DNA from 2 places in the Streptomyces sp. NPDC086077 genome. Region 2 is predicted to be linked to the other one. Evidence: riboswitches for the same ligand, from Rfam matches in the RefSeq annotation. Region 2 holds a riboswitch; the other holds the start of a gene.

What was found. Region 2 has a riboswitch for cyclic di-AMP ahead of AB0O67_RS04815 (M23 family metallopeptidase). Riboswitches for the same ligand answer to the same signal wherever they lie in the genome.
Positions count from the first base shown of each region.
Region 1: it holds a riboswitch for cyclic di-AMP, as region 2 does, so the genes downstream of both, AB0O67_RS16445 (transglycosylase family protein) here and AB0O67_RS04815 (M23 family metallopeptidase) in region 2, are expected to answer to the same signal.

Region 1 is NZ_JBFBJT010000048.1:31,389-34,783, reverse strand. It holds gene AB0O67_RS16455 (cytochrome P450) at 1-504, shown strand, start outside; gene AB0O67_RS16450 (transglycosylase family protein) at 650-1,735, shown strand; cyclic di-AMP (ydaO/yuaA leader) riboswitch at 1,942-2,121, shown strand; gene AB0O67_RS16445 (transglycosylase family protein) at 2,125-2,805, shown strand; gene eno (phosphopyruvate hydratase) at 3,099-3,395, shown strand, end outside.
Region 2 is NZ_JBFBJT010000009.1:94,957-98,351, forward strand. It holds gene AB0O67_RS04805 (pitrilysin family protein) at 1-178, shown strand, start outside; gene AB0O67_RS04810 (pitrilysin family protein) at 175-1,563, shown strand; cyclic di-AMP (ydaO/yuaA leader) riboswitch at 1,766-1,931, shown strand; gene AB0O67_RS04815 (M23 family metallopeptidase) at 1,944-2,708, shown strand; gene AB0O67_RS04820 (GntR family transcriptional regulator) at 2,897-3,395, shown strand, end outside.

The DNA.
Region 1 (3,395 bases), on a different contig from region 2:
AACCTCATCGGCAACGGCACCTTCGCCCTTCTCACCCACCCGCGCCAACGCGCCCTCCTCCAAGGGTCGTTGGCGCGCGGCGAACGCGCCCTGCTGGAGACCGGCGTCGAGGAACTCCTGCGCTACGACGGTCCCGTCGAGCTCGCCACCTGGCGCTTCGCCACCGAGCCGCTCACCATCGGCGGTCAGGACGTCGCACCCGGCGACCCCGTCCTCGTCGTACTCGCCGCCGCGGACCGGGATCCGGAGCGGTTCGCGGACCCGGACACCCTCGACCTCGCCCGCCACGACAACCAGCACCTCGGCTACGGCCACGGCCTCCACTACTGTCTCGGCGCGCCCCTGGCCCGCCTGGAGGGCCGGACCGCGCTCGCCACTCTCCTCACCCGTCTCCCGGACCTGCGGCTCGCGGTGGATCCGGGCGAACTGCGGTGGCGGGGCGGGCTCATCATGCGGGGACTGCGGACGCTGCCGGTGGAGTTCACGCCCGTGCGGGAAACGTGACGCACTTTCAACTATGTGATCTTCACGTGATCTGTGCGGCATTAACTTGTGACAAGTGATCGTCTGCCTATACGTTCACCCATCAGCGCGGCCTCCCGGCTTCACCGGCCGCGCAGGTCCCCGCCGTCACGCGAAAGGTCCCCGCATGCTCTCCGGGAACGGTCGTCACCGTCGCCCCCGCCAGGCGCCCGCACTCGTCGTCGCCGCCGGTGTGACCGGCTCCGCCATCGCCATCCCCCTCCTTGCCGCCTCCGGTGCGAGCGCGGCAAGCGGGACGACCTGGGACCGCGTCGCGGAGTGCGAGACCGGCGGCTCCTGGAGCGCCGACACGGGCAACGGCTACTACGGCGGGCTGCAACTCTCCCAGCAGGACTGGGAGAAGCACGGCGGCCTCACCTACGCCGCGAGCGCGGACCAGGCCAGCCGTTCGCAGCAGATCGCCGTCGCCGAGAAGGTTCTCGCGGACCAGGGCGTCGGCGCGTGGGCGACCTGCGGCCCGCTGGTGGGGCTCGACGTGGACTCCGAGTCGGCCGCGGTCGACACGGGTGTGGCCGGTGACGCGTCCAGTACGCCGTCCCACACGAGATCCAGCGATTCGGGCAGTCTGTCCCGCTCGCTCGGATTGTCCAACTCGTCCGGCAGCGCCCGCGCCGACGACACGGGCCGGGACGACGACGCGAACGGGTCCGGCAGCTCCAAGGGCGCCGACGGGTCCCACGGGTCCGCCGCGCCCTCGGATTCCACCAGCCCCACGAACTCGGCGAATCCCACGCAATCCGGCGAATCCACTCCGTCCGGCGACGCCGGCTCCCCGGATGTCGGTGACCCGACCTCGCCCGGCTCCAGCGAAACCCCCGAATCGGGCGAATCCTCCTCAAGTTCCCCGTCCTCCGGCGTGCCTTCGAGTGCGCCGAGCACCTCGAGCCTCACGGACGCGGGTGTCCTCGGCACCGGCAAGCACCGGGGAAGCAGCGCCGAGGAGGGCGGCGACCGCGCCGGCGGGTCGGCCGGGCGCCACGCCTCGCGGGACGGTGCTGCCGCCCGTGCGGCCGGCGACGAGGCCTACACGGTCCGGGACGGCGACACGCTCTGGAGCATCGCCGACTCCCATGGCGTGCAAGGAGGATGGGCCGCGCTGTATGTCGTCAACAAGGAAGCCGTCGGCGGCGACCCCCACCACATCTTCCCCGGTCAGACGCTGGACGTAGGCGCGGAGTCGGCCGGCAGGTAGGTGCGGGAAACGGCCCGGGAACAACGGGAGTTCGCGTCACACTTCGAGCCGAATGTCCGATTTGGCGAAAGTGTGGGATGAGTCTCAGAAGCCCTGATCGTCTTTGAAATTCCGTCGATCGCCTGTCTACGGTCATGACCGCTCGCCAACACGAGCCCCGGTTGCCGCAACGCCGAATCCTGCCAGCGGCCGCCCGGGAACAGTCGTCGCGTAAAGCGCCGTAGGCAGGAGCGGGGGACCCAAGGTAAGTGCCGGGCCCGGCGGTTGAGGAGACTCAGCGCCGGAACCGGCTTGGGGTGAAGCCACGCCTCCCACGGAGGTGTGGCCGGGCAACTCAACCGGCCCGAACCCGACAGCTCACCTCGCAGGCGTCGGTGAGGGGATCAACCATGCTGTTTTCCAGCAAGGGCAAGCACCGTCGTTCGTCCAAGACCGTTCGCGCCATCGCCGCGGTCGGCGTCACCGGTGCCGCCGCCGTCGCCGCCCCGCTGATGGCGGCCGGCAGCGCCTCCGCCGCCACGGCCTCCGAGTGGGACGCCGTCGCCCAGTGCGAGTCCGGTGGCAACTGGTCCATCAACACCGGCAACGGTTACTACGGCGGTCTGCAGTTCTCCGCCTCGACCTGGGCCGCGTACGGCGGATCGCAGTTCGCCGGCACGGCCGACCAGGCCTCCAAGGAGCAGCAGATCCAGATCGCCGAGAAGGTGCTCGCGGGTCAGGGCAAGGGCGCCTGGCCCGTCTGCGGCACGGGCCTGTCGAACGCCGCCTACGCCGGCGGCTCCGCCGCGAACGAGTCGCAGAGCACCGACACCGGCACGCGCGCGACCGAGGAGCAGCCGGCCTCGCGTTCCGCGGAGCGTCCGGCCGCGAAGGAGACGGTCACCACGCCGACCGGCGACAAGGTGAAGAAGGGCGACGGCGAGTACGAGGTGGTCGAGGGTGACACCCTCAGCACCATCGCCGCCGAGAAGGACGTCAAGGGCGGCTGGGAGAAGCTGTTCCAGCTGAACAAGGACATCGTCGAGGACGCCGACCTCATCTTCCCGGGTCAGCAGCTGCACCTGAAGTAGAACGGTTCGCCGCCGACCCGCCGGAGGCCCCAGAGGCTCCCGTGAGGGTCACCCCCGTCCCCACGGGCTCCCCGCCCCGGTGCGTCCTCCCCCGTACGCACCGGGGCGGGGCTTTTCGTGTCCCGCTTCCCGCGCGGTGCACCCCCGTCTTTGTTTCGTTCGGAAACAATTTACTCTCGGTTCCGTCCACGAGATGGGCGACCGGCTGGCCGATCGCACGGAGCCGGTTAGGCTCGTCTCGCAGAGCCGCCGCGGTCCTGCTCAATAGCGTCACATCCACGAAGGAGATGCTCGTGCCGTCCATCGACGTCGTCGTAGCCCGGGAAATCCTGGACTCCCGAGGCAACCCCACGGTCGAGGTCGAGGTCGGCCTCGACGACGGCAGCACGGGTCGTGCCGCCGTTCCGTCCGGCGCTTCCACCGGCGCCTTCGAGGCCATCGAGCTCCGCGACGGCGACCCCAACCGCTACCTCGGCAAGGGCGTCGAGAAGGCCGTCCTGGCCGTCATCGAGCAGATCGGCCCGGAGCTCGTCGGCTACGACGCCACCGAGCAGCGCCTGATCGACCAGGCGATGTTCGACCTGGACGCC
Region 2 (3,395 bases):
CCCGAAGCTCGCCTTCACCGCCGTGCAGCGTGTCCTGGAGGTGACGGCCGAGGAGGTCCAGGAGGTCGCCAAGGCCCGCCTGCGGCCCGACAACCGCGCGGTGCTGGTCTACGAGCCCACGACTCCGGAAGCCGCCGCGACCGACGCAGACGACGACACCGAGGAGGCGGCCAAGTGACCGAGCTCGCCACGATGGACTTCCACGCCCGGCCGCAGGCGGGCGAGGCCCGCCCGTGGGCGTTCCCGGCTCCCACACGCGGGAAGCTCGACAACGGCCTGACGGTGCTGCGCTGTGACCGCCCCGGCCAGCAGGTCGTGGCCGTGGAAGTGCTGCTTGAAGCGCCCCTGGAGGCCGAGCCGGCCGGCCTCGACGGTGTCGCCACGATCATGGCGCGGGCCTTCTCCGAGGGCACCGACAAGCACTCCGCCGAGGAGTTCGCCGCAGAGCTGGAGCGGTGCGGCGCCACCCTGGACTCACACGCCGACCACCCCGGCGTCCGACTGAGCCTGGAGGTGCCGGTCTCCCGCCTGCCCAAGGCGCTCGGACTGCTGGCCGACGCCCTCAGGGCGCCCGCCTTCGCCGACAGCGAGGTCGAGCGGCTGGTCCGCAACCGCCTCGACGAGATCCCGCACGAGCTGGCCAACCCCGCCCGGCGGGCCGCCAAGGAGCTCTCCAAGGAGCTGTTCCCGGCGACCTCGCGCATGTCCCGCCCGCGCCAGGGCACCGAGGAGACGGTCGCGAAGATCGACTCCGCCGCCGTACGCGCCTTCTACGAGCGGCACGTGCGCCCCGCCACCGCCACCGCCGTGGTCGTCGGCGACCTCACGGACGTCGACGTCGACGTGCTGCTCGGCGAGACCCTGGGTGCCTGGGCCGGCTCCCAGGCACAGCCGCGCCCCGTGCCGCCGGTGACGGCCGACGACACCGGCCGCGTGGTGATCGTGGACCGTCCCGGCGCCGTCCAGACCCAGCTGCTGATCGGCCGCGTCGGCCCCGACCGGCACGACCGCGTGTGGGCGGCCCAGGTGCTCGGCACGTACTGCCTGGGTGGCACCCTCACCTCCCGTCTGGACCGCGTCCTGCGCGAGGAGAAGGGCTACACCTACGGGGTGCGCTCGTTCGGTCAGGTGCTGCGCTCCGCGCCCGACGGCAGCGGTGCCGCGATGCTCGCCATCAGCGGTTCCGTGGACACGCCGAACACCGGTCCCGCGCTGGAGGACCTCTGGACGGTGCTGCGCACGCTGGCCGCGGAGGGGCTCACGGACGCTGAGCGGGACGTCGCCGTGCAGAACCTCGTCGGTGTGGCGCCGCTGAAGTACGAGACAGCGGCGGCCGTCGCGGGGACCCTGGCCGACCAGGTCGAGCAGCACCTCCCCGACGACTACCAGGCGACGCTGTATCAGCAGCTCGCCGCGACCGGCACTGTCGAGGCCACCGCGGCGGTCGTCAGCGCCTTCCCGGCGGACCGTCTGGTGACGATCCTCGTCGGTGACGCGGCGCAGATCAAGGCGCCCGTCGAGGCCCTCGGCATCGGCGAAGTCACGGTCGTCCCGGCCGAGTAGAGGCCGGCGAGCGGCACGCGCGCGGAGGGGCCCTGGTGACGGACGCGTCACCAGGGCCCCTTTATGTCCCAATTGAGGGAGAGGTTGCCTGTCTGGCCTGTGGGATGCGCTACAAACGCCCGGATGGGTTTGGGGATTGAAAGATGTCCCGCTTAGCGTCATCCGGGCTGTCCGTCAGGCAGTGCGCCGCACCCGCGGCACCGGACAGTCATCGCCGAGTCCCCGTACGGCGCGAGCCAGGGGAGCCGGGGACCCAACCATGAAGTCCCTGGGGTGAATCGGACGCCCGCGCACGGCGAGGGGGTCCGTAGGAGACCTTCCTGCTCCGAACCCGTCAGCTAACCCGGTAGGCGAGAGGGAAGGAAAGGACCAGCCACCACATGGCGTTCACGCGCGCCACCGGGAAGCACCGCCGTCCCAGCCGGATGAAGCGCACCACCGCCCAGGCGGCCGGTGTCGCGGCCCTCACCACCACCGGTGTCCTCGGCACCCTGGCCGCTCCCGCGCTCGCCGACGAGCCCGCGGCCGAGCAGACCGGCCTGCTCCCGGTCATCACCATCGGCGACTCGGTCGCCGAGCAGATAGACGCCCAGGCCGCCGCCCAGCAGCAGGCGGCGGCGGAGGCCGAGGCCGAGAAGAAGGCCGAGGCCGCCGCCAAGAAGCGCGCGGAGGAGCGGGCCAAGGAGGCCCGCGAGGCCAAGGAGCGTGCCGCCCGTGAGGCCGAGCGCAAGCGCCTCAACACCTACGTGTCGCCCATCAGCGGCTCCTACGTCTCCACCGGCTACCGGTCCGGCGGTGCGCTGTGGTCCTCCGGCAGCCACACCGGTGTCGACTTCCACGCCGCGAGCGGGACCCCCGTGCACGCGGTCGGCTCCGGCACGGTCGTCGAGGCCGGCTGGGGTGGGGCGTACGGCAATCAAGTAGTGATCAAGATGAACGACGGTACGTACACCCAGTACGGTCACCTGTCGTCCTTCGCTGTCTCGGTGGGCCAGACGGTCACCCCGGGACAGCAGATCGCCCTGTCCGGGGCCACCGGCAACGTCACCGGAGCGCACCTGCACTTCGAGGCCCGGACGACGGCGGAGTACGGCACGGACATCGACCCGGTCGCCTACCTCCGCTCGCACGGCGTCGGCATCTGACAGCGGACCGCCCCGCTTCCCGCGGCCCCGGCTCTCCGAGCCGGGGCTTTCGGTGTTTCGTACGCCTGTATGTCCAAAAAATATGCATGGATTCCGGCCCCCCATCGGAAATTCCGGCTCACTGCAATAGAGTCACGGAACACACGTCAGTCGTCGGCGTTTCACGGGGATTAAGGCGGAGGTCGGTCATGCGTATTCCGGCGCATTCGGTGTGCACGGCCATCCGGGACGACATCGTCGCGGGTGTCTATGAGCGTGGCGGCCGGCTCACCGAGGAACTCCTCGCGCGCCGCTACGGCGTCTCCCGCGTCCCCGTCCGGGAGGCCCTGCGCACGCTGGAGGCCGAGGGCTTCGTGGTGACCCGGCGCCACGCGGGCGCGTGCGTGGCGGAGCCCTCCGAGCAGGAGGCCGCCGACCTGCTGGAGATGCGGCTGCTGCTGGAGCCGCTCGGCGCCGCGCGGGCCGCGCAGCGGCGCACCGAGGCCCATCTGAAGGTGCTGCGCGGCCTGGTCCGGCTGGGCCAGGAGCGGGCCAGGCGGGGCGGCAGCGAGGACCTGCGCTCCCTGGGCGGCTGGTTCCACGAGACGCTGGCCCAGGCCTGCGGAAGCCCCGCGTTGATCGCGATGCTGACCCAGCTGCGGCACAAGATCGCCTGGATGTACGCCGTGGAGGCACCCGTCAGCCCCG